Variovorax paradoxus B4: one gene and its partner. Each later gene encodes a partner of the first gene's protein in a complex. Links are inferred from orthologs where the notes say so. Each region holds a gene or a part of one and is shown in the gene's direction. Other genes may lie near its edges.

Region 1 (15,995 bases):
CTGGACCGCGCGCTGGCCGCCCTGGTGCCGGAATTTTCTCGCAACTATCTGCAACAGCTGATCGAAGCCGGCGCCGTGGACCTGCAGGGGCGCACGCTCCTGAAGGCTTCGGCCACCGTGCGTGCCGGCCAGGCCGGGCGCATCGAGCTGCGGCCGACGCCCCAGAGCCAGGCCTTCCGGCCCGAGGCGATGGACATCGTCACGGTGCACGAGGACGAGCACCTGCGCATCATCGACAAGCCGGCCGGCCTGGTGGTGCATCCGGCGCCCGGCCATTGGAGCGGCACGCTGCTGAACGGCCTGCTGGCGCTCGACCCCAAGGCCGCGCTGCTGCCGCGCGCGGGCATCGTGCACCGGCTCGACCGCGACACCAGCGGGCTCATGGTCGTGGCGCGAACGCGGGCCGCCATGGATGCCATGGTGGCGCTGATCGCGGCGCGCGAGGTGAAGCGGCAGTACCTCGCGCTCGGGCACAAGCCCTGGACGGGCGCGGCAGCCCGGCAGGTCGACGCGCCCATCGGCCGCGATCCGCGCAACCGTTTGCGCATGGCCGTGGTCGATCTCGAGCGCCATGCGGGCAAGACGGCGCGCACGCTCATCGAGCGCCTGGACAGCAATGCCGAGGCCTGCGCCGTGCGGTGCACGCTCGAAACGGGCCGAACCCACCAGATCCGCGTGCACATGGCGTCCATCGGGCATCCGCTGATCGGCGATGCGCTCTATGGCGGGGCTCCGGCCGCGGGTCTGGGGCGGCAGGCGCTGCACGCCTTCAGGCTCGCATTCGTGCATCCCGTCACGCAAGCGGCGCTGGAACTGCGCTCCCTTCCGCCGGCCGATCTGGTTCAGGCGTTCCAGACCCTGGGGCTGGATTACAATCGCGCCTGACGGCCCGAGGGCCGCGCCGGCCACCCCGATGCCGGCCTTGCGTTGCACTCGCCGCGTGCCGGCAGCGCCTTCTTCCATCCTTCTGAACAAGCGTCCCCGAGACGCCTTTTCCCGGATAACGCAAACCATGAATACGGCGGATGCCAAGCGCATTCTCGAAACCGCCTTGATCTGTTCGAGCCAGCCGCTGCCGGTGCGCGACATGCGCGTGCTGTTCGACGACGAGCTGGGCGTGGACACCATCAAGGTGCTGTTGCTCGAACTGCAGGAAGACTGGGCGCAACGCGGCCTGGAGCTGGTGAGCGTCGGCAGCGGCTGGCGCTTCCAGAGCCGGCCCGAGATGCGCGACCACCTCGATCGCCTGCATCCCGAGAAGCCGCCGCGCTACACCCGCGCTGCCCTCGAAACGCTGGCCATCATTGCCTACCGCCAGCCGGTCACGCGCGGCGACATGGAAGACATCCGCGGCGTCACCATCAACTCCCTCATCCTCAAGCAGCTCGAGGACCGCGGCTGGGTCGAAGTGATCGGCCACCGCGAAACCGTCGGCCGGCCGGCGCTGTACGCCACCACGCGGCAGTTCCTCGACGACCTCGGGCTGGCTTCGCTCGACCAGCTGCCGCTGATCGAAACGCCGGCCCAGCAGGCGGCGCTGGTCGACGCGCTCGATCAGGCCTCGGGCAACCAGCCCGGCCTGCCCATGGACATTCCGAACGAGTCCGACGCCGATGCTTCGGCCATGTCGGACTCCGAAGCAGACGCAGCTCCCGCCCTGGCTGCCGTCGAGGCCGCCGCTGCGCAATTCGCCGAGGATGCGGTCTCTCCCGAAGAGCCCGCGGACATCCCGGCCTCCACGGAAGCCGAGCGTCCCGTCGAGTTCGAAACCGAAGCCCCGTCGACTGACGAGACCGATCCCCACGCTGTTCCTCCCGGAAAAACCTCATGAGCCCCTCCGACATCGACGACGCGGCCATCGTGCCGGCCCAGCCCGAATCCAAGAAAAAAAAGGCGAAAGCGGCAGTGTCCGGCCAGTCTGCGGACGCCGAAGCGGGCGCGCCCGCTGCAGCCGCCGGCGAGGGTGAGGCTCCCAAGAAGCCGCGCGCCCCACGCAGGAAGAAAGCCGTGGAACCGGCGACCGGGGAGGGCGAGCCCGCAGCAGCGCCTGCGGCAAATGGAACTTCCGACCCCGTGGCTCAGGCTCAGGTGGCCGATGCGGCGCCTGCGGCCGCGCCAATAGCTGACGAGCCCGGCAAGGCCGCCGCGCCGGCCGCACCCGTCGAACCCCCGGAGCGCCGCGTGGAGGATCGAGTCGAAGAGGACGCCCGTGCGCCCTCCTACGACGACGAAGAAGAGGAAGAAGAGCCCGACGAGGAAGAGGACGACCTCGACCGCGCACGCCGTGCCGCCGAGCGCGAGCAGCGCAACGCACCGCCGCCCGAGCCGATCCGGTTCGCGGACGTGATCTCGGGCCAGTTCGACGCCGACGAAGAGAGCCCTGAAGTCCCGCCGCTCAAGCGCGTGCTGCTGCCGGAGGCCGACTCGCCCAAGCTGCACAAGGTGCTGGCCCAGGCGGGCCTCGGCTCGCGGCTCGAAATGGAAGCGCTCATTCTCCAGGGCCGCATCTCGGTCAACAACGAGCCGGCCCACATCGGCCAGCGCATCCAGTACGGCGACCAGGTCAAGATCAACGGCAAGCCGATCCGCTACCGCATCGCGCCGCCTCCGCCGCGTGTCATCGCCTACCACAAGCCCGTGGGCGAGGTCGTGACGCACGACGATCCGCAGAACCGCCCGACGGTCTTCCGCAAGCTGCCGCGCCTGCAGCAGGGCAAGTGGCAATCGGTCGGACGGCTCGACCTGAACACCGAAGGCCTGCTGCTGTTCAGCAGCTCCGGCGACCTGGCCAACCAGCTGATGCACCCGCGCTTCGGCCTGGAGCGCGAGTACGCCGTGCGCGTGCTGGGCGCGCTCAATGCCGAGGAAAAGAAGAAGCTGCTCGAAGGCGTTCGCCTCGACGATGGCATGGCCCAGTTCGGCACCATCGAGGAGGGTGGCGGCGAGGGATCCAACCACTGGTACCGCGTCACCATCTCCGAGGGCCGCAACCGCGAAGTGCGGCGCCTGTTCGAATCGGTGGGCCATGCGGTCAGCCGGCTGATCCGCATCCGCTACGGCGCCATGGTGCTGCCGCGCGGGCTGAAGCGCGGCGCCTGGATGGAACTCGACGAGCGCGACATCAACGCGCTGTTCCAGGCCTCGGGCGGCGGTGCGCCGCGTCCGCAGCAGCAGCAACGAGGGCCGGGCCAGGAAGGCGGCGCCGGCGGCGGGCGCAACGGACGCAACAAGAAGCGGCGCGGCAATCGCAACGCCGGCGGCGGACAGCAGCAGCCGCGCGACCTGCGCGATCCACGCGACGATGGCCGCGAGGCGCCCATTCCGAATCCGCTGGGCGAAGGCCGTCCGCCGCGCGGCGAGCGCGGGGGTCGTGGCAACCGGGGCGCCGGCGGCAATGCAGGCCTGCCGCCGCAAGGGCGTCGTGGCAATAACAACAACCGGGGCAACCGCCAGGGCGAGGAGCGGCCGCCGAGCGGCGCGAACCAGCCCGATCCGATGAAGACCTCGCTCGGCTACATCGGTGCCGACAGCTTTTCCCGTCAGCGCAAGGAGCAGCGCCAGGGGCCGGGGCGCCGCGGCGGCGGTCCGGCGGGTGGCGGCTTTGGCGGGCAGGGCGGCCCCGGCGGAAATCGGCGCCGCGGGCGCTGAAAGCCAGTTCTCCAGCGCAGCCTTTCTCGGGGTTTTCACCAAACCCGGAGGCTGCGCCGGTTAAAATCAGAGGCTTTGTCGACTTACGATGCAACATATTCGTTGCAGTTGTGACAAATCACTTCAAAATCAAAGCTCAGGAAGCACTTCAATGGCTATCGAACGTACCCTTTCCATCATCAAGCCCGACGCCGTCGCCAAGAACGTCATCGGCAAGATCGTTTCCCGCTTCGAAGCTGCCGGCCTCAAGATCGTTGCCGCCAAGCTGGTGCATCTGTCGCGCAACGAAGCCGAGCAGTTCTACGCGGTCCACAAGGAACGTCCGTTCTTCAAGGACCTGGTCGATTTCATGATCTCCGGCCCCGTGTTCGTGCAAGTGCTCGAAGGCGAGAACGCCATCGCCAAGAACCGCGACCTGATGGGTGCCACGGACCCCAAGAAGGCGGCCCCCGGCACCATCCGCGCCGACTTCGCCGACAGCATCGACGCCAACGCCGTGCACGGTTCGGACGCTCCCGAAACCGCCGCCAACGAAGTGGCGTTCTTCTTCGCCGGCCTCAACGTCTACGCGCGCTGAAGCCGTACGCCAGCTGATTTCATGACCACGGCCAACCTGCTCGAATTCGATCTCGAGGGGCTGGCTGCGTTCTGCGAAAAGCTCGGCGAGAAGCGATTCCGCGCCACGCAGCTGTTCCGCTGGATCCACCAGCGTGGCGCCAGCGACTTTGCCCAGATGACCGATCTGGCCAAGTCGCTGCGCGAAAAGCTCGCCACCACCGCTCGCGTCGAGGCCCTGCCGGTCATCACGCAGCACGAATCCAAGGACGGCACGATCAAGTGGCTGTTCGACGTCGGCGACGGCAATGCCGTCGAAGCCGTATTCATTCCCGAAGACGACCGCGGCACGCTGTGCGTGTCGTCTCAAGCCGGCTGTGCGGTGGGTTGCCGCTTCTGCTCCACGGGGCACCAGGGCTTCAGCCGCAACCTGAGCACGGGCGAAATCGTCGCCCAGCTGTGGTTTGCCGAGCACTTCCTGCGCAAGCACCTGAAACGCGACGATCGCGTCATCTCCAACGTGGTGATGATGGGCATGGGCGAGCCGCTGCAGAACTACACGGCGCTGGTGCCCGCGCTGCGCACCATGCTCGACGACAACGCCTACGGCCTGTCGCGCCGCCGGGTGACCGTGTCGACCTCCGGCGTCGTGCCGATGATCGATCGCCTGGGCGCCGACTGCCCGGTGGCCATGGCCGTGTCGCTTCATGCGCCCAACGATGCGCTGCGCGACGATCTCGTGCCGCTCAATCGCAAGTATCCGATTGCCGAACTGCTCGAGGCCTGCAAGCGCTACCTGGCGCACGCGCCGCGCGACTTCATCACGTTCGAATACTGCATGCTCGACGGCGTCAACGACCAGCCCGAGCATGCGCGTCAACTGGTGGAACTCGTGCGCAGCCACAACATCTCGTGCAAGTTCAACCTGATTCCGTTCAATCCGTTTCCGGCTTCGGGCCTTCTGCGCTCGCCGCAGCCGCGGGTGCTGGCCTTTGCCAAGACGCTGAGCGAGGCCGGTCTCGTGACCACCGTGCGCAAGACGCGCGGTGACGACATCGATGCGGCCTGCGGACAGCTGGCCGGCGACGTCAAGGACCGCACCCGCGCGGCGGAACGCATGGCCCAGCGCCGTGGCTCGGAGCGCACCGTTGTTTTGCATCCGGTTCGCAAGACCGCCCCCCAGGAGCATTGACCTAATGAGGATGGCCTTTCCGATGACGACCGCGAGCGCGCAGCGGCTGATGGCTGCAGGCTTTGCCGGCGTCGCCGTGGCGTTTCTGCTCGCGGGCTGCGTCAACACCCGAACCACCACCACCAGCCTGGCCGACACCAGCTCGGGCAAGGGCGCCGAGATGGTGACCGAATCCGACGAAAGCAGCCGGCAACGCCGCGCGCGCCTGCGCATGGAGCTCGCCGCCGGCTACTTCGAGCACGGCCAGACCACCGTCGCGCTCGACGAGATCAAGCAGGCGCTGGTTGCCGACCCCAACTACGCGGACGCCTACAACCTGCGCGGCCTGGTCTACATGCGGCTCGAGGATGCCGGGATGGCAGAAGACAGCTTCCGCCGCGCCATTGCCATCAATCCGCGCGATCCCAACGTGCGGCACAACTACGGCTGGCTGCTGTGCCAGCAGAACCGCTATGGCGATGCGGCCCAGCAGTTCACCGAGGCACTGGCGGTGCCGAGCTACACCGACCGTGCCAAGACGCTCATGACCCAGGGCGTCTGCCAGCTCAGGGCGGGCCAGCGTGCCGAGGCGGAGCGCAGCCTCATGAAGGCCTACGAGATCGACGCCGGAAATCCGGTGGTCGGATTCAACCTGGCTTCGCTGCTGGTGCAGCGCGAAGAGTGGTCGCGTGCGCAGTTCTACATCCGCCGCGTCAACAACAGCCCTTCGGCCAGCGCCGAGACGCTCTGGCTCGGCATCAAGATCGAACGACGGCTCAACAACCGCGAAGCAGTGGCGCAGTTGGGAGGGCAGCTGCAGCGGCGCTTTCCGCAGTCCCGGGAGGCAATAGCGTACGAGCGCGGGAATTTCAATGACTGAACGGGTTTCGGAGTTCGGCACTTCCGCGGTACTGCCGCTCGAGGAAGGCGACATCACGCACAAGACGGCCGGCGACATGCTGCGCGAAGCGCGCGAGGCGCACGGGTTGCACATCGAAATGGTGGCCGCGGCCCTCAAGGTGCCGCCGCAGAAGCTCATTGCGCTCGAGGCGGACGACATCGCCTCGCTGCCCGATCCGGTCTTTGCCCGGGCCCTGGCCAGCAGCGTCTGCCGCGCCCTGCGCATCGATCCCGCGCCGGTGCTCGCGAAGCTGCCGGGCGCGCAGCGCGCGGCGCTGGCACTGGCCGATCGCACGCTCAAGAGCAATATCGTTTCCGGAACGCCGCGCTGGAACGGCGGGCGCTCCAGCGGCCTTCCGTCGCGCGCAGTGTTGACGGTCGTGGGGCTGCTTCTGGTCGGCGCGGCCGTGCTGTTCTGGCTGCCCCAGTCGGTGTTCGATCAGGTCGGGGCCTCCGTGTCGCGCTGGACGTCGCGCAGCGACAGCGGTTCGGTGGCCGAGGCGCCGGCGGCTGCGCCGGCTTCGGGCGGGTCGTCCGTCGTCGTCGAGAGCGCGCCGGTGTCGCCCGTGGCACCTGCGGCACCCGTGACCTCGGGCACTCCCTCCGCAGCCTTGCCGGTGGGCAACGCTACCGCTGCGGCGGTTGCTTCGACCTCTGCAGCCGCTGCGGCACCTGCCAACAGCCAGCAGCTGGTTTTCGTCGCGCGCGAGGAATGCTGGATCACGGTCGCCGAAGCCGGCGGCAAGCAATTGCTGCGCCGTAGCCTGAAGGCCGGCGAAACGGTGGCGTTGTCGGGCGCGCTGCCGTTGTCGGTGGTGGTGGGGCGCGCATCGGCGGTCGATGTGCAGGTGCACGGAAAGCCCTACGATCTGAAGCCTGTCACGCGCGGCGGCGGCGTGGCCCGTTTCGAGGTGGCATCGTGACCGACTGCACTCCCCAACCCATTGACTCGGCGGCCCCCAAGGCGCGCCGTTCGCGCCAGGCCCAGGTGGTCTGGGGACCGCGCACCGTGACGGTGGGCGGCGATGCGCCCGTGCGGGTGCAGTCCATGACCAACACCGACACCGTCGATGCCGTCGGCACGGCCATCCAGGTGAAGGAACTCGCCATTGCCGGTTCGGAGATGGTGCGCATCACCGTCAACACGCCGGAGGCGGCTGCCCAGGTGCCGTACATCCGCGAGCAGCTTGACCGCATGGGCATCGACGTGCCGCTGATCGGCGACTTCCACTACAACGGCCACCGCCTGCTCACCGACTATCCGGCCTGCGCCGAGGCGCTGAGCAAGTACCGCATCAATCCCGGCAACGTCGGCAAGGGCGACAAGCGCGACCGCCAGTTCGGCCAGATGATCGATGCGGCCATGCGCTGGAACAAGCCCGTTCGCATCGGCGTCAACTGGGGCAGCCTCGACCAGGAACTGCTTGCCAGCCTGATGGACATCAACAGCCAGCGCGCCGAGCCCTGGGATGCCAAGCAGGTGATGTACGAGGCGCTGATCACCTCGGCCATCGAATCCGCCAGGCTGGCCGAATCGATGGGCATGGCCGGCAACCAGGTCATCCTGTCGTGCAAGGTGAGCGGCGTGCAGGACCTGATCTCGGTCTACCGCGAGCTCGCCAAGCGCTGCGACTATCCGCTGCACCTGGGGCTCACCGAAGCCGGCATGGGTACCAAGGGCACGGTGGCATCGGCCACGGCGCTTTCCATCCTGCTGCAAGAGGGCATCGGCGACACCATTCGCGTGTCGCTCACGCCCCAGCCGGGCGAGTCGCGCACGCAGGAAGTGCTGATCGCCAACGAGATCCTGCAGGCGCTGGGCCTGCGCGTGTTCGTGCCGAGCGTCACCGCCTGCCCGGGCTGCGGCCGCACGACCAGCACCACCTTCCAGGAACTGGCCAAGCAGATCGACGACTACCTGCGCATGCAGATGCCGGTCTGGCGCAAGAAGTATCCGGGTGTCGAGACGCTGAAGGTGGCCGTGATGGGCTGCATCGTCAACGGCCCCGGCGAGAGCAAGCACGCCGACATCGGCATCAGCCTGCCCGGCACCGGCGAGGCGCCCGCCGCCCCGGTCTTCATCGACGGCGAAAAGGCACTCACGCTGCGCGGCGACAATATCGCCAACGAGTTTCACCAGCTCGTCGAAACCTACATTCAAAAGCGCTTCGGCCAGCACCAGGCTGCCGACGTCGCCTGACCACTTCCTCCCATGGCTGACAAGATCAATGCCGTCAAAGGCATGAACGACATATTGCCGGCGAGCGTGCCGCGCATCGACCGCCTGCCCGATTCGGCCCTCTGGTCGTGGTTCGAGCAGACGGTGCGCGGGCTCCTGGTCCGCTACGGCTACCAGTACATGCTGACGCCGGTGGTCGAACCCACGGCGCTGTTCGTGCGCGGACTGGGCGAGGTGACCGATATCGTCGAGAAGGAGATGTACTCCTTCACCGACGCGATGAACGGCGACAAGCTCACGCTTCGCCCCGAGGCCACCGCCGGCATCGTGCGCGCCATGGTCGAGCACAACGCGCTCTACAACGGCCCGCTGCGCCTGTGGACGATGGGGCCGATGTTCCGCCACGAGCGTCCCCAGAAGGGCCGGTACCGCCAGTTCCACCAGCTCGACGTCGAGGCGTTGGGCTTTCATGGTCCGGACGTGGACGCCGAGCTGATCCTCATGGTGCGGGCGCTGTGGCGCGAGCTCGGGCTGGTCGAGGGCGAGCACGTGCGCCTGGAGATCAACAGCCTGGGCCAGCCGGCCGAGCGCCAGGCGCACCGCGAAGCGCTGATCCGCCATTTCGAGGCGCATGCCGACGTGCTCGATGCCGATGCGCAGCGGCGCCTGCACAGCAATCCGCTGCGTATCCTCGATACCAAGAATCCCGCCATGCAGGCCGTGGTGGAGGCCGCGCCCCAACTGATGGACTTCCTCGGCGAGGAGTCGCGTGCACACTTCGATGCGGTGTGCGATGTGCTCGATGCCGCAGGGCTGGCCTACCGCATCAACCCGCGCCTGGTGCGCGGGATGGACTATTACAACCTGACCGTCTTCGAATGGGTCACCGACCAGCTCGGCTCTCAGGGCACCGTCTGTGGAGGAGGGCGCTATGACGGCCTCATCGGCCAGATGGGCGGCAAGCCTGCACCGGCCGTAGGCTTCGGCCTGGGCATCGAGCGGCTGTTGCTGCTGGTCCAGGAACTCCGCCTGCCGGTCCCCGCCGCGGCGCCCGCGGCCTACGCCGTCGTGCCGTCGGCCGCCGCGCTGCCGCAGGTCATGGTCGTGCTCGAGCAGTTGCGCGCCGCCGGCGTGAGCGTGCTGCAGCATGCGGGCGGCGGCAGCATGAAGGCGCAGTTCAAGAAGGCCGACGCGAGCGGAGCGCGCTATGCGCTGATCTTTGGCGAGGACGAGCTGTCGCGTGGCGAAGTCACCGTCAAATCGCTGCGCGAGGGCGGTGGCGAACAGGTGGCGCGGCCGCTCGCCGAGGTGGCCACCTGGGCCGCCACCCTACAATCGCCGGCTTCCAACATCTGACACGCATGGCAACCCATCTCGATCTCGACGAACAGGAACAGCTCGACCAGCTCAAGCATTTCTGGAACACCTACGGCACCCTGATCACCTGGGTGGTGTTGCTCGTGGCCGGGGCCTTCGTGGCCTGGAACGGCTGGCAATATTTCCAGCGCAACAAGGCGGCGCAGGCCGCGGCCCTCTACGACGAGGTCGAGCGCAGCACGCAGTCCGGCGACGTGGAGCGCATCCAGCGCGTGCTGGGCGACATGAAGGAACGCTTCGCCGGCACCGCCTATGCACAGCAGGCCGGCCTGCTGGCCGCCAAGGCGCTGTACGAGAAGGGCAACCTCGAGGCTTCGCGGGCGGCGCTCGGCTGGGTTGCGCAAAGCGCCGTCGATCCGGGCTACAAGGCGGTCGCCAAGCTTCGGCTGGCAGCCGAACTGCTCGACAGCAAGTCGTACGACGAAGCGCTCAAGCAGCTTTCGGGCGACGTGCCCAAGGAATTCGAACCGCTCGTGGCCGACCGCAAGGGCGACATCTACATGGCCCAGGGCAAACGCGCCGAAGCGCAGGCCGAATACCGCAAGGCCTGGACCGGCCTTGGCGCGACGTCCGATTACCGGCGACTGGTCGAATTCAAGCTCAACGCCGCCGGCGTCGATCCGAAGAGCCTGGCACCTGTGATCACGGTCACGCCAGCAGCCCCCAAAAATTCCTGATCGCACTATGAATTTCAAGCGTTTCATGCCTGAGTCGTCCGCCCTGCGTGCAGGTTCGGCTATTGTCTTGGTCGCAATGCTGGCCGCCTGCTCGGGTCCCGGCAAGCCCAAGCCGGCCGAACTGCCCACCAACCCCGCGTTGTTCGGCGTGCGCCAGGCCTGGAGCGTGCGCATCCCGGCCGTGAGCTTCCCGCTGGCCACCGACGTCAGCGGCGACATCGTCACCGTGGCCGGCGCCGACGGCACCGTGGTGGCGATCGATGCGCGTGCCGGCCGCGAAACCTGGCGCGCGAACGCGGGCGCCAAGCTCGCTGCCGGCGTCGGCAGCGACGGTTCGCTGGCCGCGGTCGTGACCACCGACAACGAACTCGTGGCCATGGAAGGCGGCAAGGTCCTGTGGAAGCAGCGGCTCTCGGCCCAGGCCTTCACTGCGCCACTGGTGGCCGGCCGCCGCGTGTTCGTGCAGACCGCCGACCGCAGCATCAGCGCCTGGGACGGCCAGAGCGGCCGTCGCCTCTGGCTGCAGCAACGCACGGCCGAGAACCTCGTGCTCAAGAAGTCGGGCGTCCTGATCGCCGTGGGCGACACGCTGATTTCGGGCATCGGCGGCCGGCTGGTCGGCATCAATCCGGCCAATGGCACCTCGCGCTGGGAGGCGCCTATTGCAGCCCCGCGCGGCACCAACGACGTGGAGCGCCTGGTCGACCTGACCGGCAGCGTGAGCCGTGTCGGCGACACCGTGTGTGCCCGCGCCTATTACGCCAACGTTGGCTGCGTCGACACGCTGCGCGGCCAGCTGCTCTGGAGCAAGCCTGCCGTGGGCGCCGAGGGCGTCAGTGGCGATGAGGGTTTCGTCTACGGCACCGAGGCCGATGGCAGCGTCACGGCCTGGCGCCGCTCCGACGGCGAGCGCGCCTGGCAATCGACCCGTTTCAAGAACCGCGTCCTGACCGGGCCGCTCGCGGTGGGCCGTTCGCTGGTCATCGGCGAAAGCACGGGAACGCTGCACTTCGTTTCACGCGAGGACGGTGCGCTTCTCAATCGCGTCACGCCCGATGGCTCCGCCATTGGCGTCACCCCGGTGATGGCCGGCAACACGGTGGTCGTGGTGACCGCCAACGGCGGTGTTTTTGGATATCGCCCTGAATAACTCTCTGCAAGGCCCGACCATGAAAACCGCGCCCGTGAAAGGCCGGCCATGAAGCCGGTCGTGGCCCTGGTCGGGCGGCCCAACGTTGGCAAGTCGACCCTTTTCAACCGCCTGACGCAGACGCGCGACGCCATCGTCGCCGACTTTGCCGGGCTCACGCGCGACCGCCACTATGGCAATGGCCGCCTGGGCAAGCACGAGTTCATCGTGATCGACACCGGCGGCTTCGAGCCCGATGCGGGCAGCGGCATCTACAAGGAAATGGCCAAGCAGACGCGGCAGGCCGTGGCCGAAGCCGACGTGGTGATCTTCGTGGTCGATGCCCGCGAAGGCCTTTCGGCGCAGGACCACGACATTGCCAACGAGCTGCGCCGTCTCGGCAAGCCCTGCGTGCTGGCGGCCAACAAGGCCGAAGGCATGCACGACGGCACCAAGCTGGTCGATTTCTACGAACTCGGCTTCGGCGACGTGCACGGCGTGTCCGCGGCGCACGGGCAGGGCATGCGCGATCTGGTCGAACTGGCGCTCGCACCGCTGAACCTGCCCGATCCGGACGACGAGGCGGACGAGGATGACGTCAACAAGCCCATCAAGCTGGCGGTGGCCGGACGGCCGAACGTCGGCAAGTCCACGCTGATCAACACCTGGCTCGGCGAAGAGCGCCTGGTGGCTTTCGACTTGCCGGGCACCACGCGCGACGCCATCTCGGTGCCGTTCGAGCGCAACGGCCAGCGCTTCGAACTGATCGACACGGCCGGCCTGCGCCGCAAGGGCAAGGTGTTCGAGGCGATCGAGAAGTTCTCGGTGGTCAAGACGCTGCAGGCCATCGAGTCGGCCAACGTCGTGCTGCTCCTGCTCGATGCCACGCAGGGCGTGACCGACCAGGACGCGCACATTGCCGGCTACATCCTCGAAAGCGGCCGCGCGGTGGTGATTGCCATCAACAAGTGGGACGCGGTCGACAGCTATCAGCGCGAGCAGATCCAGCGCCAGATCGAGACCCGGCTGCCGTTCCTCAAGTTCGCCTCGCTGCATTTCATCTCGGCCATCAAGCGCCAGGGCCTGGGCCCGGTGTGGCAGGCCATTGCGCAGGCCCACAAGTCGGCCACGCGGAAGATGTCGACGCCCGTGCTGACCCGGCTGCTGCTGGAAGCCGTGCAATTCCAGTCGCCCAAGCGCGCGGGCATGTTCCGGCCCAAGCTGCGCTATGCGCACCAGGGCGGCATGAATCCTCCGGTGATCATCATCCACGGCAATTCGCTGGAGCACGTCACCGAGGCCTACAAGCGCTTTCTCGAAGGGCGCTTCCGCAAGGAGTTCGATCTTGTGGGCACGCCCTTGCGCATCCAGTTCAAAAGCTCGCAAAATCCCTTTGCGGACAAGGACGATTGAGTGCGCTTGGCCGCCGATGGCGGCCGATGAGCCATGGCCGGGTCGAAAGTTCCGCCTTTTGAGAGACGTTATTTTTCAAAGGCTTTTGACCCCGATTGCTGCAGCGCAGAAACCCTGTGTTAAGGTCATCTCTCCAACAACTACTCTTGAACACGGAGAATATCGTGAGCAATAAAGGGCAACTTCTACAAGACCCGTTTCTGAACACCCTGCGTCGCGAGCATGTGCCGGTCTCCATTTATCTGGTGAACGGTATCAAGCTGCAGGGCCAGATCGAGTCTTTCGACCAGTACGTCGTGTTGCTTCGCAACACGGTGACGCAAATGGTCTACAAGCACGCCATCTCCACCATCGTGCCGGGTCGTGCCGTCAACTTCTCGGCTGCCGAGAACGACGACGCCGCAGCCTGATCGCGCGGAGCGCGGCGGCAACCCCGCCGCGCTTTTTCCATATTGATCCCGCTTGTCTGAACTGAACCCCCGCCAGGAAGGCGCCGCCGTTCTCGTCGGCGTCGATTTCGGGCTGCCCCATTTCGACAGCGAACTCGAGGAACTCGGCCTGCTTGCGCAGACCGCGGGCCTGGAGCCTGTCGCGCGCCTCGTATGCAAGCGCAAGGCGCCCGACGCGGCACTTTTCGTCGGAAGCGGCAAGGCCGAAGAAATCAAGGAACTGGCCGCACTGCACCAAGCCAGCGAGGTCATCTTCGACCAGTCGCTGAGCCCGGCGCAGCAGCGCAACCTCGAGCGCCAGCTCGACATCGCGGTGTACGACCGCACCTTCCTCATCCTCGAAATCTTTGCCCAGCGCGCACGCTCCCATGAGGGCAAGCTGCAGGTCGAGCTGGCCCGCCTGCAGTATCTGAGCACGCGCCTGGTTCGCCGCTGGTCCCACCTCGAGCGCCAGACGGGCGGTGCGGGCGTGCGCGGCGGTCCCGGTGAAAAGCAGATCGAGCTCGACCGCCGGATGATCAGCGAATCGATCAAGCGCACGCGCGAGCGCCTGGCCAAAGTGCAGAAGCAGCGCGGCACGCAGCGCCGCCAGCGCGAGCGCCGCGAGACCTTCAACATCTCGCTCGTGGGCTATACCAATGCCGGCAAGTCGTCGCTGTTCAACGCGCTGGTCAAGGCCCGCGCCTATGCGGCCGACCAGCTCTTTGCCACCCTCGACACCACCACGCGCAACCTCTACCTGGGCGACGCCCGCAGGCAGGTCTCGATTTCCGACACCGTCGGCTTCATTCGCGAGCTGCCGCACGGCCTGGTCGATGCTTTCAAGGCCACGCTGCAGGAGGCCGTCGATGCCGACCTGCTGCTGCACGTGGTGGATGCCTCCAATCCGCATTACCCGGAGCAGATGGCCGAAGTGCAGTCCGTTCTTCGCGACATCGGTGCCGACACCGTTCCCCAGCTTCTGGTGTTCAACAAGCTCGACGCCCTTGAAACCGCACAACATCCGCTGCATCTGCAGGACGACATGGAAATCGACGGCGTACAGGTTCCGCGCATCTTCCTCAGCGCGCGCAGCGGCGAGGGCCTGCCACTTTTACGGGCCGAGCTGGCCCGCCGGTCGGGTTCCCTGGGCGATACGATGACCCCAGAGGCCGACACTGAATTGCACGATACCGCCAATTGATTGGGCACAATCCCGCCACTGACAAGAGAACGAAGCGAATGAATGCAAAGCCAGCGTGGAGAGGGTTTCTGGGCATGTTCAACCTGAACGATGGCCGATGGGGCCGTGGCGACGAGCCGGCCTCCAACGGCGACCGCCCGACCGGCAACCGGCCTCCCGACGCAGACCCGCCGGGCGCGCCGACGCCACCGCCCTCGGGCAACAACAACGGCAACCGCCCCCGCGGCCAAGGCCCGAACCAGGGGCCGCCCGACCTTGACGAACTCTGGCGCGACCTCAATCGCAAGCTGGGGGGCTTCTTCGGCGGCAAGGGCGGCGGCAATCGCCCCACCGGCAACGGCGGTGGCGGCAATGGCTATCGGCCGGACATGAAGAATGCAGGCTTCGGGCTCGGACTGGTGGCGGCGGTTGCCGTTCTCATCTGGCTCGGTACCGGCTTCTTCATCGTGAATGAAGGCCAGCAGGCCGTGGTGACCCAGTTCGGCCGCTACAAGTCGACCGTGGGCGCGGGCTTCAACTGGCGACTGCCGTATCCCATCCAGCGCCACGAAGTGGTCGTGGTCACGCAGATCCGCTCGACCGACGTCGGCCGCGATGCCATCGTGCGTTCGACCGGCCTGCGCGAATCGGCCATGCTGACCGAAGACGAGAACATCGTCGAGATCAAGTTCGCCGTGCAATACCGCCTGAGCGATGCGCGCGCCTATCTGTACGAAAGCAAGTCGCCCTCCGAAACCGTGGTGCAGGTGGCGGAAACCGCCGTGCGCGAGGTGGTCGGCAAGATGAAGATGGATGCGGCCCTTGCCGAGGAGCGCGACCAGATCGCACCTCGCGTGCGCACGCTGATGCAGACCATCCTCGACCGCTACAAGGTCGGCGTCGAAGTCGTCAACATCAACCTGCAGCAGGGTGGCGTGCGTCCGCCCGAGCAGGTGCAGGCCGCCTTCGACGACGTGCTCAAGGCCGGCCAGGAGCGCGAGCGCGCCAAGAACGAGGCCCAGGCCTATGCCAACGACGTGGTGCCGCGCGCAACGGGTACCGCATCGCGCCTCAAGGAAGAGTCCGAAGCCTACAAGGCGCGCATCGTTGCGCAGGCGCAGGGTGACGCCGGTCGCTTTGGTGCGGTGCTGGCCGAGTACCAGAAGGCGCCGCAGGTGACGCGCGACCGCATGTATACCGACGCCATGCAGCAGATCTACGCCAGCACCACCAAGGTGCTGGTCGATACCAAGCAAGGCTCCAACCTGCTGTACTTGCCGCTGGACAAGCTCATGCAGCAGAGCGGCAACAACCCGGCCGCAACGCCGGTCGATG
Region 2 (14,212 bases), 1.9 Mb from region 1 along the record:
TGGCCGAAGCCTTTGCCAGGCAATATCCGAAGGTCCGGCTGCAGCCCGAGGTGCTGTACGTCGACGACGGCGACGTGCTCACCTCGGCCGGCACGGCCGCGGGCATCGACTGCTGCCTTCACCTGCTGCGCGTGCGCCATGGCGCCGAGGCGGCGAACCGTGCGGCGCGGCGCATGGTCGTGGCGCCGCACCGGCAGGGCGGGCAGGCGCAGTACATCCGCCAGCCGATGCCCGCCGCGGCCGAGAGTGACCGCCTCGCGCCGCTGCTCGAATGGCTGGGGCGCCACCTCCAGAGTCCGCATGAGCTCGACAGCCTCGCGCGGCGCGCACTGATGAGCCGGCGCACCTTCACACGGCGCTTTCGCGAAGCCACCGGCACCACCGTCGGCCAATGGCTGCAGAACCAACGGCTTGCGCTCGCCCAGCGGCTGCTGGAGACCACCGACCGGCCGGTGGAACGCGTGGCCACCGACGTGGGCTTCGGCTCGGCGGTGTCGCTGCGAAAGCACTTCGCGGCGGCGTTCAAGGTGTCGCCCACGGCCTACCGCAGGCAGTTCTCGCAGGAGGCCGTGGCTTCCTAGGCCCCGCCGCCGCGGAAGCGCAGCGCCGCCTGCCGCACCACCTCGGCCAAGAGGCGCTCCTTGCCCTGCTTCTCGCGCAGCCAGCGCGCATCGTTGCGGTTGGCTTCCACGCTGGTGCGCAGCTCGCCGAGCGCCTGCGTGGCGTTGAGCGCCTCGCTGTGCCATTCGAGCTGCGTCATGGTCATGAGGATGTGGTCGCGCAGCGGCATGTGCTGGCCGCTGGCCGGGTCCACGTACACCGCGTCGAGCCCGAAGCGGCAGGCCTGGAAGCGGTTGTAGGTGTAGACGAGGTAGTCGTCCTCGGTCGGCTCGAAGGGCTGCTCCTGCAGGAACCACGCGGCCAGCGACTGCACGTAGCCCGCGAGCGCGGCCGCGCGCTCGACGGTGAGCGGCGTGTCGAACACGCGGATCTCGATGGTGCCGAACTCGGGCTTGGGCCGGATGTCCCAATAGAAGTCCTTCATGCTGCGCACGACGCCGGTGCGGGTCATGCGCTCGAAGTACGCTTCGAACTCCTTCCAGCTCAGCGTGAACGGTGCGCGGCCCGAGAGCGGAAACGCGAACACCGAGTTGAGCCGGGCCGAGTCGAACTGCGTGTCCTGCCCCTGCACGAACGGCGACGAGGCCGACAGCGCAATGAAGTGCGGGATGTAGCGCGACATGCGGTGCAGCATCAGGAGCGCCGAGTCGGCATCGGGGCAGCCGATGTGCACGTGCTGGCCGAAGATGGTGAACTGCTTGCTCAGGTAGCCGTACAGCTCGGACAGCTCGCGAAAGCGCGGCTTGTCGTAGATGCGCCGCTCGTGCCACTGCTGGAAGGCATGCGTGCCGCCGCCCACCACCGCGATGTTGAGCTTGTCGGCGTTCCTGATCAGCGCCTCGCGGATCGGCGAGAGCTGCGTGATCACGTCCTGCGCCGAATGGCAGATGTCGGTGGAGATCTCGATCATGCTCGAGGTCATCTCGGGCACCACGCTGCCGGGCAGCGGCGTCTGCGCCATCAGCCGCAGCATGTCTTCCGCATAGGGCGCCAGGTCGTAATCGTGCGTGTTGACGAGCTGCAGCTCGAGCTCCACGCCGAGCGACAGTGCTTCGGAGCGGTTGAAGGGTTCGAGCTTGACCACGCGGCTCGCGGGGTCCGCGGGCAGCGCGGCGGAGCGGAAGTCGTCGCTGTCGGGCAAAGGCATGGCCGTGGTCATCGCTGCGTGTCCTCCGTGGTGCTGAAGGCCTGGGGCGTCCAGGGCACCGAGCTTTCGCCCACCGCGTGGATGGCCACGGTGGCGAGCACGGCGCCCATCACTTCCATCAGGAGAATCGAGGGCAGGGCCACCTGCGTGATCATGGTGCCGAGCAGCGGCGACGCGGTGGTGAAATTCGAGGCGATGAGCAGCGCGATCGACGACAGCGGCGACATCGCGCAGCCCACCCAGAAGGCCTGGTTCCAGCTCGCGCCGCTGCCCGGGTTGGCAATGGCCACGCCGGCGATCTTGGCGAACAGGCGGATGCCGATCACCGCCAGCACCACGCTGGCCACCGGCAGCGTCCAGTCGGCCTGCGCCGCCACGATGGACACCAGCACGAACATCAGCATGGTGAGCAGCGACGAGGCCGTGCCGAGCTGCCGCTGCCAGGCCCAGGGCTTGGGGTTCAGCGTCTTGAGCAGCACCCCGCCGATCAGCGCGGCCAGCGGCGCGGAGCCGCCGACGTGGGCCGTGAGGGCGCTGGCGGCCGCAATGAGCGCGAGCAGCAGGATCGAGGTGTTCTCACTCGTCGGGCTCATGAAGCGCAGCGCCGTGCGCAGCGCCAGCGCGAGGATGGCGCCGACGACGAACGACAGGCCGAGCACCACCGCCACCGGATAGAGCTTCTGCAGCAGCGTCTGCGGCGCCCGCTCGATCAGGCCGGCCTGCGCATAGCCGAGCGTCAGCGCGTAGAAGGTGTTGAGCGTGGCCAGCGTCATCGCGCGCTCGGTCACAGGCCCCGAGGCGCGGGTGTCGATGATCACGCGGCTCAGCACCGCCGGCGAGGCGACGATGGCCATCAGCGCAATCGGGTTGGCCACCGGATCGGGCAGGCCCAGCAGCTGCAGCATCCAGAACACGCCGAAGTAGGTGAGCGTGGCCTCGAGCAGGCTCTGCACCAGCACCATCGGGTTGTGGCGGAACCAGCGCAGCGGCAGCCGGCCGCCGGCTTCGAACAGCACCACGGCCGCGCCGAGCTCCAGCAGGAACAGGCTGATGCCGCGCAGCGGCCAGATCGCGCCTTCGAAACCGGCCAGGCCGGCCACCGCGCCGACCATCGAATAGCCCACCACCTTGGGCAGGCCCAGGTAGCGCTGCACCAGGTGGCCCGAGGCCGCCGCCGCGGCCAGCAGCAGCGACCACAGCACGGTGGGCAGGCCGGCCGAAGGGCGCAGCCACTCGGACCAGAAGCCCAGCAGATCGTTGATGAGATTCGTCAAATTCATGCAGGTAGAAAGAAACTGATGGGCCGGCTGCGCCAGCGCGCCCAGATGGCGCTGCGGATGCGTGCGCGGTCACCCAGGCTGACGCTGTGCGCGCGCAGCGCCAGCCGGAATGCGAAATAGAAACTCACGCTCACATTGAGCGCGCCGATCACCGGGATGGCCGCCACCGCCCACCACAGCGCGGGCTGCTGGAGCACCGCCACGCCCATGGAGGCCGCGGCCGCCGCGATCTGCCCGGCCGACAGTGTCACGTGGCGCATGTCCAGCCCGAGCCCGAAGAAACCCGCGAATGCGGGCAGCAGTCCGAGCATGAGCCCGAGCGAGATGTTGGAGGCAAAGCCCGATATGTGCGTGCGCATGAAGGTGGCCCAGCGGCGGGCGCGGGCGGCACCCAGAAAAGCGCCGATGCGAGGGTTGTAACGCATGGCGGAGTCCAGCCGATGCAGGACAAAGGCGTTTTCTGTCCAGCCCGCGACGATGCTGGCCGCGAACAGCAGCACGCCGGTCATGGCCGCGAAGAGCGCGGTCGGGCCCAGCAGTGAGAGCGATTGCAGCGTGGCCGCGGCATGCGCCGCGTCCAGCAGCGGCCGGCCGAGCGCGAACTGCACCAGGAGGGCGAGCGCCAGCATCGCGGGCACCACCAGGCCCACGTTGCCCAGCACGGCCGCCACCTGCGAACGCACCAGATTGGCCACTTCGTCGACGAAATCGGCCACCGCGGCATCGGTCTTGATGTCGCGCAGCCGCGCCGCCATGGCCGGCGCCGTCATCGCGGGCTGCTTGGTGGCCAGCGTCAGGTGCAGCAGCTGGATCGCGACAAAGCTCGCGGCATACATCAGGCCCGACCAGAGCCCGCTCCAGAAGGCCGACAGGGCGAGCGCATAGATGCCGAACTTGAGCAGCACCGTCAGCGCGGTGAGCGCGCCGCCGCCGGCGGCCTTGCGCACCATCTGCAGGTAGCTGGCGCGGTCGCGCGTGATGTAGTGCTCGCCGGTCTCGGCGCTGCGCTCGGTCACCTTGGCCGCGAGCATCGAGGAGTTCGACGCGATCAGCGCGCGGATGCTGTTGCGCTCGCCGCCGGCCAGCACCAGCCGGCCCACCAGCCGCGCCACGCTGGGCGCGGGCGTGGGCGAGATCAGGCAGTCGAGCAGCTCGCGGATGCGCAGCACCCGCTCGCGCAGCTGGCGCAGCCGGAACACCAGGCCGACCGAGATGCCGTTGTCCTCCAGGTGCGTGTAGACCGAGGAGGCGCTGGCGCGGCAGGCGTCGAGCCGGTCGCGGAAGGCCACGAACGCGGCCTGCAGCGCGTCGTCGTCCCGAGGGGTGCGGAACATCTGCTCGCGCAGCTCGTCGAGGTCGGACATCAGCGCATGGAAGGCGCGGCGTTCACTGGCGGCGCTCATCCTGAGCCGCAATTCGGGCGAGAAGCCGGCCGCCACCACCTGGCTGCTGCAGTAGGTGACGGCGTCCATCACGGTGTGGCGCCAGCGCGGGGCGCCGTCGTCGTCGAGCGCGGCGTCGGCCAGCAGGGCGCCGATGCGTGCGAGCTGTGTGTCGTCCAGCAGCGCGATCCAGCCCGCGTCGAACACGCCGGGCAGCACCATGCGAAAGAGATCCGAGGCGTCGGTGGTCTCAGGCGTGCCGGGCAGGATCTTGCGGCGCAGCCGTTCGGTGAGCTCGCTCACGAAGGCGGTGCGCGGCGCAAAGCCGTAGTCCGCCAGCAGCGCGGTCAGATCGACCGCCTGCGTGAAGGCGCGCCACCACGCGCGCAGGCGCTCGCGCAGCTCGGGCCGAGCCTCGATCGCGCCGAGCAGCAGCGACACGCGCCCCACCGCGGCCTGCGGCGATGCACGGTCGCCGCGCAGCCAGTCGAAGACGTCGATCAGCCAGATGTGGCGCTGCGCCACATCCGCCGTCGGATCAAGCCGGGCCAGCAGCCCCTGCAGGTCAAGCGATGCAGCAGCCATAAAAAAGTAAAGAAATCAGATACCAGAAACACCGCGGAACCGGCTTTGCCGGGCCTCCGGTGTTGCCCCCGGCGAGGGGGAAGGAGAAGCGACACGAAGTGCGCGAAGCCTGGGGGCGTACCCAGTTCACTGGGGGAGTGCTAGTGCAATACCCGTGAAACGGGTGCTCCGCCGATGTCCGCCTCCAGCACGAACATCGGAATCGGCACGTCGAAGCGCTCGCCGTCCTCGGTCACCATGAAGTAGCTGCCATGCATGGTGCCGCTGGGCGCCTGCAGGCGGCAGCCGCTGGTGTAGCGGAACGATTCGCCGGGCGCCAGCAGTGGCTGCTGGCCGATCACGCCCAGGCCCCTGACCTCCTGCGCATGGCCCGAGGCGTCGTTGATGAGCCAGTGGCGGGCGATGAGCTGGGCGCTCGTCTCGCCCTCGTTGGTCACGGTGACGGTATAGGCAAAGGTGTAGATCTTGTCCTTGGGCGAGGACTGGTCCGCGAGATAGCGCGGCTCGACCTGGACACGGATGGGGCTGTGTGACATGCGCGCGATGGTAACTGGAGCCTTCCCTTGCACTGCTTTCCGGGTTTTCCGCCGGCTGCGACAATCGGCGCATGAACACGCCGTTCCGCATCGCCCCCTCCATTCTTTCGGCCGATTTCGCCCATCTGGGCGACGAGCTGGCCAAGGTCATCGCCGCCGGCGCCGACTGGATCCATTTCGACGTGATGGACAACCATTACGTGCCCAACCTGACCTTCGGCCCGATGATCTGCAAGGCCCTCAAGCCCTACGCCAGGACGGCCGACGGCGAGCCGGTGCCGATCGACGTGCACCTGATGATCCAGCCGGTCGACGCGCTGGCCGCGTCTTTCGCGGAAGCGGGCGCCGACTACATCAGCTTCCACCCCGATGCCTCGCCGCACGTGAACCGCAGCATCCAGGCCATCAAGGGCGCGGGCTGCAAGGCGGGGCTGGTGTTCAATCCGGGGCTGGGCCTGGAAGCGCTCGACTGGGCCATCGACGACATCGACCTGATCCTGATCATGTCCGTGAACCCCGGCTTCGGCGGGCAGAGCTTCATCGATTCGGCACTGCGCAAGATCGAGCTCGCGCGCAAGCGCATCGAGCAGAGCGGGCGTGACATCCGCCTGGAAGTGGACGGCGGCATCAAGGCCGACAACATCGCGCGCGTCGCTTCCGCCGGCGCCGACACCTTCGTGGCGGGCAGCGCGATCTTCAACGCCAAGGACTACGCGGCGGTGATCTCGTCCATGCGCGAGCAGCTCGCAGGCGTGGGCGGCAAATAATAGAAATCCCGGGTCAGGGCTTGACCTTGTCGTTGTAGACGCGGTCCGCCACCGGTCCGCGGTCGGTGTCCACGCTGCCGCGCTCGATGTCCTCGTAGCTCTTGCGGCCCACCTCGGACGGCTGTCCGTCCTGCGCTTCCTGGCTGTCGGAAGACTGGTCGTGCTCGTGCGGCAGGCGCGGCGCCGAATCGCCGCCCTGTTCGATCTTGGTGTTGCCGCCGCCGGCGTCCCGCAGCGGATCGCTCGGATCGACCGGAGCCTTGGTACGGCGCTTGGTGCTGCTCATGGCGCTGTTCCTTCACGGTGTCTTTCTGTGGGGTGAGCCTGCATGGCGCGCCGGCCGCGGCCGGTAGGACAGGCCCGGCATGCCCTGTAGGCACGGCACGCCGGGCCGCGCTCGATGCGCTGCTATGAAACGAGTAGCGGCTTTGCGTGCAGGGGAAGGCCTCCGCAATAATCGCCGGGATGTCCTCCGATCCATTTGCCGCCACCGTGACCGACAGCCTGCGCATCCACACCTTCGCCGCGCTGGAGCCCGGCCCGCGGCTGCTCGTGCTGGGCGGGGTGCATGGCGACGAGACCTGCGGCACCGCGGGCATCGAGCGCGTGCTGGCCGAACTCGATGGCGGCACCTTCCGGCTGCGGCGCGGGCAGCTCACCCTGGTGCCGGTCGCCAATCCGATGGCGCGGCGGCGCCTGCAGCGCGAGGGCGAGCGCAACCTCAACCGCCTGTTCAGGCCCAGCGCGGAGCCCGCGGACTACGAAGACCGGGTCACCAACGTGCTGTGCCCGCTGATCGAGCGGCACGACGTGCTGCTCGACCTGCATTCCTTCCAGAGCGAGGGCGAGGCCTTCGCGATGATCGGCCCGCGGGACAACACCGGTACGCTGGAGCCCTTCGCGCGCGCCAGCGAGGAGGGGCTGCTTGCGCTGCACCTGGGCACGCCCATCGTGGTGGAGGGCTGGCTCGACATCTACGCCGCCGGGCTCGCGCAGCGTTCCGCCGGCATCGCGGTCGGCGACGATGCGATCGACTTCGGCCGCGGCACCAACGAATACATCCGCAATTGCGGCGGCTACGGCGTCACGCTCGAATGCGGCCAGCACCGGGACCCGAAGGCGCCCGAGGTGGCGTGGCGCGCCATCCGGCGCGCGCTCGCGCTGCTCGGCATGGCGGCGTTGCCCCAGGGGTTGGTGGCGGAGCCGCCCAGCCCGCCCCAACTGCTGCGCCTGGCGAGCGTGACGGACCGGCAGCACGAGGACGACAGCTTCGTGCGCGACTGGGCCACCTTCGATGCGGTGCAGCGCGGCGAACCGATCGGCATGCGCCACGACGGCACGCTGGTGAGCGCGCCGGGCGACGGGTTCATCGTCTTTCCCAACGCGCTGGCGCTGCCCGGCGCCGAATGGTTCTACTTCGCGCATCCGAGCGAACGCGTGCTCGGGCCCCCGGTCGCCAGCGCCGCCTGAGCCTACGGCAGGCGCCGCCGCGTTCCTACATCGCACACCGGCGCGGGGCGCAGAGTTTCGAGGCTGAAGGAGTGTGTCCATGGCAGTCTCGAAAAAAAGCCCCCGCGCCGCGCGTCCTGTGGAAGGGCGCGATCAGCTTCGGCCTCGTCCACATCCCGGTGGCGCTCTACTCGGCCACCACCGACCACGGCATCGACTTCGACTGGCTCGACAAGCGCACGATGGACCCGGTGGGCTACAAGCGCATCAACAAGAAGACCGGCAAGGAAATTGCGCGCGAGAACATCGTCAAGGGCATCGCGTACGAAGACGGCGAATACGTGGTGCTGAGCGACAAGGAAATTGCCGACGCGTATCCCAAGACCACGCAGACCATCGAGATCGAGAGCTTCGTGCCCGCCAACGGCATTCCGTTCGTCTATCTCGAGCGCCCCTACTACGTGGCGCCCATCAACCGCGGCGCCAAGGTGTATGCGCTGCTGCGCGAGACGCTGCAGCGCAGCCGGCGCATCGGCGTGGCGCGCGTGGTGATCCAGACCAAGCAGCATCTCGCCGCGCTCGTGCCCGTGGGCCCGGGGCTGGTGCTGAACCTGCTGCGCTGGGGCGCCGACATCCGGCCCTGGACCGAGCTCCCGCTGCCTTCCGAGGATGCGAAGAAAGCGGGCCTGAACGAGCGCGAGATCAAGATGGCCGAGCAGCTGGTCGAGGACATGAGCGCCGACTGGGACCCGGACGACTACAAGGACGAGTTCAAGGACGAGATCCTGCGGCTCGTCGACCGCAAGGTGGCCGCAGGCCAGACCGAGACCGTGACGCAGCCCGAGCCCGAAGAGGGCCAGGCCGTCGAAAGCCGCGGCGCGAAGATCATCGACCTCACCGAGCTGCTGCAGCGCAGCCTGCGCAAGGGCGGTGTCGGCGGCAAGGCGGCCGCGGCCGGCAAGGCCGATGAAGACCCAGAGGAGGCGCAGGAAGAGGCGCCCGCAAGAACCAAGTCCAAGGCCAAGCCCAGGGCCCATGGCAAGAGCGCCGCAAAAAGCAGCAGCAGCACCGCACGCAAGCGCACCGCGGCCAAGGCCGCCACCGCCCGGCGCCGCGCGGCATGAGCGATCGAATGAGCACGCGGAAGAAGGCACTGCGCATCACCCACGCGGAGCGCGTGATCGACGCCGCCAGCGGCATCACCAAGGGCGAACTCGCGGCCTACTACGCTTCGGTTGCGCCGCTGATCCTGTCGCATCTCGCGGGGCGGCCCGTGGCGCTGGTGCGCGCGCCTGACGGCGTGGGCGGCGAGCTGTTCTTCCAGAAGCATGCGCAGCACAGCGAGATCGCAGGCATCAAGCTGCTCGATCCAGCGCTCGACCCGGGGCACGATCCGCTGCTGCAGATCGACACCGCCGAGGCGCTGCTCGGTGCGGCGCAGTTCAACACCATCGAGCTGCACACCTGGAACGCCACCTCGCGCGCCATCGGCAAGCCCGACCGCATGACCTTCGACCTCGACCCCGGCGAGGGCATCGACTGGCAGCTGATGAAGGAGGCCGCGCTGCTGGTGCACGTGCTGCTCGACGAGCTCGGCCTGCCTTCGTTCCTGAAGACCAGCGGCGGCAAGGGACTGCACGTGGTGGTGCCGCTTCGGCGCCAGTTCGGCTGGGACGAGGTGCGCGGCTTCTCGCGGGCCATCGTCGAGCACCTGGCGCGCACCGTTCCGGCGCGCTTCGTGGCCAAGAGCGGGCCGCGCAACCGCGTGGGCAGGATCTTTGCGGACTATCTTCGCAACGGCTTCGGCGCCACCACGGTCAGCGCGTGGTCGGCGCGCGCCCGGCCGGGCATGGGCGTGTCGGTGCCGCTGGCGTGGGAAGAGCTGCCCGACCTGGACAGCGCCGCCCACTGGACGGTGGCCAACATCGCCGGGCGCCTTGCCATCGGCAACACGCCCTGGGACGCGATGGAGCGCAGCCGCACGGGTCTTCGCGCCGCCATGGAGATGCTCGGCTATCTGCCTGCGTGAGGCCCCGGCCCTACTGCGGCACTTCCTCGGTCGTGACTTCGAAGCGCTTCAGCGAGTTGGCGCCGAACACCATGGTGATCGGCACGTCGGCCGCGTCGCGCCCGCGCGCAATCACGATGCGGCCGATGCGCGGCACGTTGTGGCGCGCGTCGAAGGTGTACCAGCGCTCTCCCAGGTACACCTCGAACCAGGCGCTGAAGTCCATCGGAGAGGGCACGGGCGGAATGCCGATGTCGCCGAGATAGCCGGTGGCGTAGCGCGCGGGAATGTTCATGCAGCGGCACAGCGTGATGGCCAGGTGGGCGAAGTCCCGGCAGACGCCCGTGCGTTCGCGGAATCCCTCCAGCGCCGTGCGCGTGGCGCGCGCGCTCTGGTAGTCGAAGCGCAGGTGCTCGTGCACGAAATCGCAGATGGACTGCACGCGGTGCCAGCCCGGTGCCACGTTGGCGAAATTGCTCCAGGCGAACGCGAGCAGTTCGCTGTCGACCTCGCAGTAGCGGCTCGGCAGCAGGAAGGGCAGCGTGGACACCGGCAGGTCCGCCGCCGCGTGCTCGACCGCGCCGTAGTCCACCGGATCGGCCCAGCCCGGGTCGAACACCACCGCGTGGTTGCGCAGCCGCACGCTCTGCACGCCCGCGGGAATCCGCACGCGCGCGCAATGGTTGTCGAAGCCGTCCATGTAGTAGTCGGTATGCAGCGGCGGCGTGAGGGTGACGTGCTCGCCGTCCTGCAGGTCCGCTGCGCGCGAAGGGTGGACATGCAGCATGTAGACCAGTGCGGTGGGCGCCGTGACGGCGAGTTCGATGTCGAAACCGATCTTGATCTGCATGTTCTTTCTTTCTTCCCTGTGTAAATGGCGTCGGTCCACAAATGCCCAAGCAGGCTTCGTGCCGCCCGTGTCCGATGCTACGGCTGCGCACGAGGCGCGGATGCGGGCCGACACGCCAGGCCGCGTAGGCGGCAGCCAGGCGCTGTCGGTGTGCTCCTACCGCGTAGACGCCGCCTCTCCCACAAGCGCGGGCGAGGCGCCACTACGGGTAACAGTGTGAGAAAAACATAACCTTTGGATTCGCTCGCAACTGCCCCCGCGAACCCGCTTTCGTGGCTTCATGGAGGCCGCAGCGCAAGCATCGAGTTGTTCAATCTGATCTGCTGGAGCGAATCATGGATCTGTCGTCGCTGTTCGATTCACTCACCGGTGCTTGGGGGGATGAAATCCTGTTCTGGGTGGTGGCCGCCGTGGCGGGTTTCATCTGCCTGATTGCGCTGGTGAACGTGCTGGACCTTTTTATCGACAACGAAGCTGACCCTCCCATGAAAGACCCTCGATGACGCCTCAGAACAAGGCCGCCGCCGGACGCCGCTCGAAGGCCATGGACGGCAGCAACGCCAAGCAGCAGCAACTCGATGGCTTCGCAACCGATCATGCGCCCAATCTGACGACCAACCAGGGTCTTCAGATTCCCGACAACCACAATTCGCTCAAGGCCGGGGTGCGCGGGCCCACGCTGCTCGAAGATTTCATCCTGCGCGAGAAGATCACGCACTTCGACCACGAGCGCATTCCCGAGCGCGCGGTGCATGCACGCGGCTCGGCGGCGCATGGCTATTTCCAGGTCTACAAGTCGATGTCGCAGTTCACCTGCGCCGATTTCCTGCAGGACCCGGACGCGAAGACGCCCGTTTTCGTGCGTTTCTCCACCGTGGCCGGCTCGCGCGGCTCGGCCGACACGGTGCGCGACGTGCGCGGCTTTGCCGTCAAGTTCTACACGCGAGAGGGCAACTACGACCTCGTGGGCAACAACATCCCGGTGTTCTTCATCCAGGACGCGATGAAGTTCCCCGACCTCATCCATGCCGTGAAGCCCGAGCCGCACCACGAGATGCCGCAGGCTGCCAGCGCGCACGATACCTTCTGGGATTTCGTCTCGCTCATGCCCGAGAGCACCCACATGCTGATGTGGGCGATGTCGGACCGCGCCGTTCCGCGCAGCCTGCGCATGATGGAAGGCTTCGGCGTGCACACCTTCCGCTTCGTGAACATCCGCGGTGAGAGCCACTTCGTGAAGTTCCACTGGAAGCCCAAGCTCGGCATCCACGGCCTGGCGTGGGACGAGGCGCAGAAGGTCGCGGGCAAGGACCCCGACTTCCATCGCCGCGACCTGTGGGAAGCCATCGACCAGGGCGACTTTCCCGAGTGGGAACTCGGCGTGCAGCTGGTGCCGCCGGACAAGGCGAGTTCGCTCGGCTTCGACCTGCTCGATCCCACCAAGCTGATCCCCGAAGAGATGGTGCCCGTGCAGCGCATCGGCCGGCTCGTGCTCAACCGCAACCCCGAGAACTTCTTCGCCGAAACCGAGCAGGTGGCGTTCCATCCGGGACACGTGGTGCCGGGCATCGACTTCAGCAACGACCCGCTGCTGCAGGGGCGCCTGTTCTCCTATACCGATACGCAGATCTCGCGGCTCGGCGGCGCGAACTTCCACGAGCTGCCCATCAACAAGAGCGTGTGCCCGTTCCACAACTTCCAGCGCGACGGCATGCACCGCCAGGCCATTGCGCGCGGCCAGGTGGCCTATGAGCCCAACTCGCTGGGCGACGGCAAGGAGTTCAGGGTCGACGGCGGCAGCGCCGGCTTCCAGTCGCATCCCGACGAGCTCGAGTCGCCCAAGGTGCGCCGGCGCAGCCCGTCGTTCGACGATCACTTCACGCAGGCGCGGCTGTTCTTCAACAGCCAGAGCGCGGCCGAGAAGGAGCACATCATTGCGGCCTTCCGCTTCGAGCTCTCCAAGGTCGATGTACCGGCCATCCGCCAGCGCATGGTCGACAACCTGGCGCACGTCGACGAGAAGCTCGCGCGCCGCGTGGCCGAGCCGCTGGGCATCGGCGCGCCGGACGCCAAGGCGGCCGCGGGCCGCGCAGGATACCGCGAGCACCGCATGACCCTGCCCATCGAGGAGTCGCCCGCGCTCAGCATGGCCGACACCGGCGACGGCTCGATCCGCACGCGCAGGATCGCGATCCTCGCGGCCGATGGCATCGACTCCGCCTCGCTCAAGCCGATCCGCGATGCGCTCGAGCAGGCCGGCGGCAAATGCAAGGTGGTCGGCGCCCGCCTGGGCACCATCGCCAGCGCATCGAAGCGGCAGATCGACGTCGACATGACCTTCGCCAACGGGCCATCGGTCGTGTTCGATGCCGTGCTGATCCCCGGTGGCGCCCAGGGCGTTGCGGCGCTTGCGGGCATGGGCGATGCGGTGCACTTCGTGCTCGAGGCGTACAAGCATTGCAAGGCCATCTGCACCGTGGGCGATGGCGTGCAGCTGCTCTCCACGCTCGGCATCAGCGCGAACGCGCAGCAGGGGGACGCACCCGCCGGCGTCATCGTTGCGGCCACGCCGGTCACCAACCTCGGCGACACCAGCGAGGCGACGCAGATCGCGCAGGCCTTCATCGCCGCGATTGCCAGGCACCGCCACTGGGACCGCGTCAACATCGATGCGATTCCTGCGTGATGCAGGGCCTGTGGCCGTAGTCCATTCGCGCTAGGCCTTCTTGCGAATAGGCGCGGCAGGGGCCCGATCCTAGACTTTCCCCACGAGGCCTGAACGGCGCGCACTTCCGCGGCGTCGACCCCCGCAACCGCGGGCACACGGGCCGCGCGCGGGGGTCCAATGACGTGGTTTTCGAGAACGGGATGGGAGCGCTCGGCACGTCGTGCAGGGGTCGCGGGTGCGCTGGGTCTGGCGGGCATTCTTCTGCTGGGGCACGGCCCCCTGGCATCGGCGCAGCAGCAACAGGCGTCGAATGCCGAAGCCGCGGCCGGCAGGGCGGAGCAGGCCCGGCTTGCCGACACCGACACCTTGCTGGCGTTGACCAGCGAGGGCGCGGTGCTCTACGGGCAGGACGCGGTCAAGCTGTCCGGCTACCAGTACTGCAGCCAGGCGGTGGCGCTGGCCGAGGCCGGCGAATTCCGCCAGAGCGTGCGCGCCGCCAGCAAGGCGCTGCACCTGGCCAATGCCACGCGCGATCCGAACCTGCTGGCCATGGCCAACCGCGACCTGGCCATCGTCTACAGCTATTCGGGGCAGCTCGAGAAGGCCGAGGAATTTGCCCGCGAGGCACTCAAGCATCCGGCGCGCGACCCCAGGCTGGTGGTCGGCCCGGTGCAGAAGGTGATCGGCGACGTGCGCACGCGCCGCGGCGACTACGCGGGCGCCGTGATCAGCTATGACGAGGCGCTGGCCAACAGTTCGCCGCGCTATGCGCCGCTGGTGCAGGCCTCGCTCGTCAATGCGCTGATCGAATCGGGCGACGCCGCAAGGGCGCGCGAGATGCTTGGGAGCATGGCGCCGCCGAAGGACGCGCCGCTGACCGCGCAGCTCGACCGCACCCGCGCGCGGCTGCTGCTGGCCG

What was found.
Region 2: the proteins of hfq (region 1) and VAPA_RS02895 are in contact, whole or in part, in a crystal structure (PDB 3VU3), measured with the Escherichia coli proteins. The link is inferred for Variovorax paradoxus B4 from one-to-one orthologs.

What each region holds. Positions count from the first base shown.
Region 1 is NC_022247.1:2,521,280-2,537,274, forward strand. The notes cover bases 11,844-14,836. They hold hfq (RNA chaperone Hfq), read left to right. Parts: upstream 11,844-13,213; coding sequence 13,214-13,459; downstream 13,460-14,836. Other genes in these bases: der (ribosome biogenesis GTPase Der), read left to right, coding at 11,844-13,049; hflX (GTPase HflX), read left to right, coding at 13,512-14,681; hflK (FtsH protease activity modulator HflK), read left to right, coding at 14,756-14,836. In the rest of the region: VAPA_RS11620 (RluA family pseudouridine synthase), read left to right, coding at 1-885; SMC-Scp complex subunit ScpB, read left to right, coding at 1,013-1,831; VAPA_RS11630 (pseudouridine synthase), read left to right, coding at 1,828-3,648; ndk (nucleoside-diphosphate kinase), read left to right, coding at 3,800-4,225; dual-specificity RNA methyltransferase RlmN, read left to right, coding at 4,247-5,395; type IV pilus biogenesis/stability protein PilW, read left to right, coding at 5,400-6,254; VAPA_RS11650 (helix-turn-helix domain-containing protein), read left to right, coding at 6,247-7,197; ispG (flavodoxin-dependent (E)-4-hydroxy-3-methylbut-2-enyl-diphosphate synthase), read left to right, coding at 7,194-8,474; hisS (histidine--tRNA ligase), read left to right, coding at 8,487-9,809; VAPA_RS11665 (YfgM family protein), read left to right, coding at 9,815-10,507; outer membrane protein assembly factor BamB, read left to right, coding at 10,515-11,657; more of der, read left to right, coding at 11,706-11,843; more of hflK, read left to right, coding at 14,837-15,995. UniProt on the Escherichia coli protein: RNA chaperone that binds small regulatory RNA (sRNAs) and mRNAs to facilitate mRNA translational regulation in response to envelope stress, environmental stress and changes in metabolite concentrations.
Region 2 is NC_022247.1:614,640-628,851, forward strand. What follows is about bases 10,770-13,717. They hold VAPA_RS02895 (catalase), read left to right. Parts: upstream 10,770-11,124; coding sequence 11,125-13,311; downstream 13,312-13,717. Other genes in these bases: VAPA_RS34795 (hypothetical protein), read left to right, coding at 10,961-11,128; VAPA_RS02900 (CHAT domain-containing protein), read left to right, coding at 13,471-13,717. In the rest of the region: VAPA_RS02840 (GlxA family transcriptional regulator), read left to right, coding at 1-581; VAPA_RS02845 (YbdK family carboxylate-amine ligase), read right to left, coding at 578-1,780; VAPA_RS02850 (cation:proton antiporter), read right to left, coding at 1,777-3,048; VAPA_RS02855 (site-specific recombinase), read right to left, coding at 3,045-5,015; Co2+/Mg2+ efflux protein ApaG, read right to left, coding at 5,156-5,551; rpe (ribulose-phosphate 3-epimerase), read left to right, coding at 5,623-6,318; VAPA_RS02870 (hypothetical protein), read right to left, coding at 6,332-6,604; VAPA_RS02875 (M14 family metallopeptidase), read left to right, coding at 6,784-7,788; non-homologous end joining protein Ku, read left to right, coding at 7,860-8,891; ligD (non-homologous end-joining DNA ligase), read left to right, coding at 8,900-9,796; VAPA_RS02890 (transglutaminase-like domain-containing protein), read right to left, coding at 9,807-10,625; more of VAPA_RS02900, read left to right, coding at 13,718-14,212.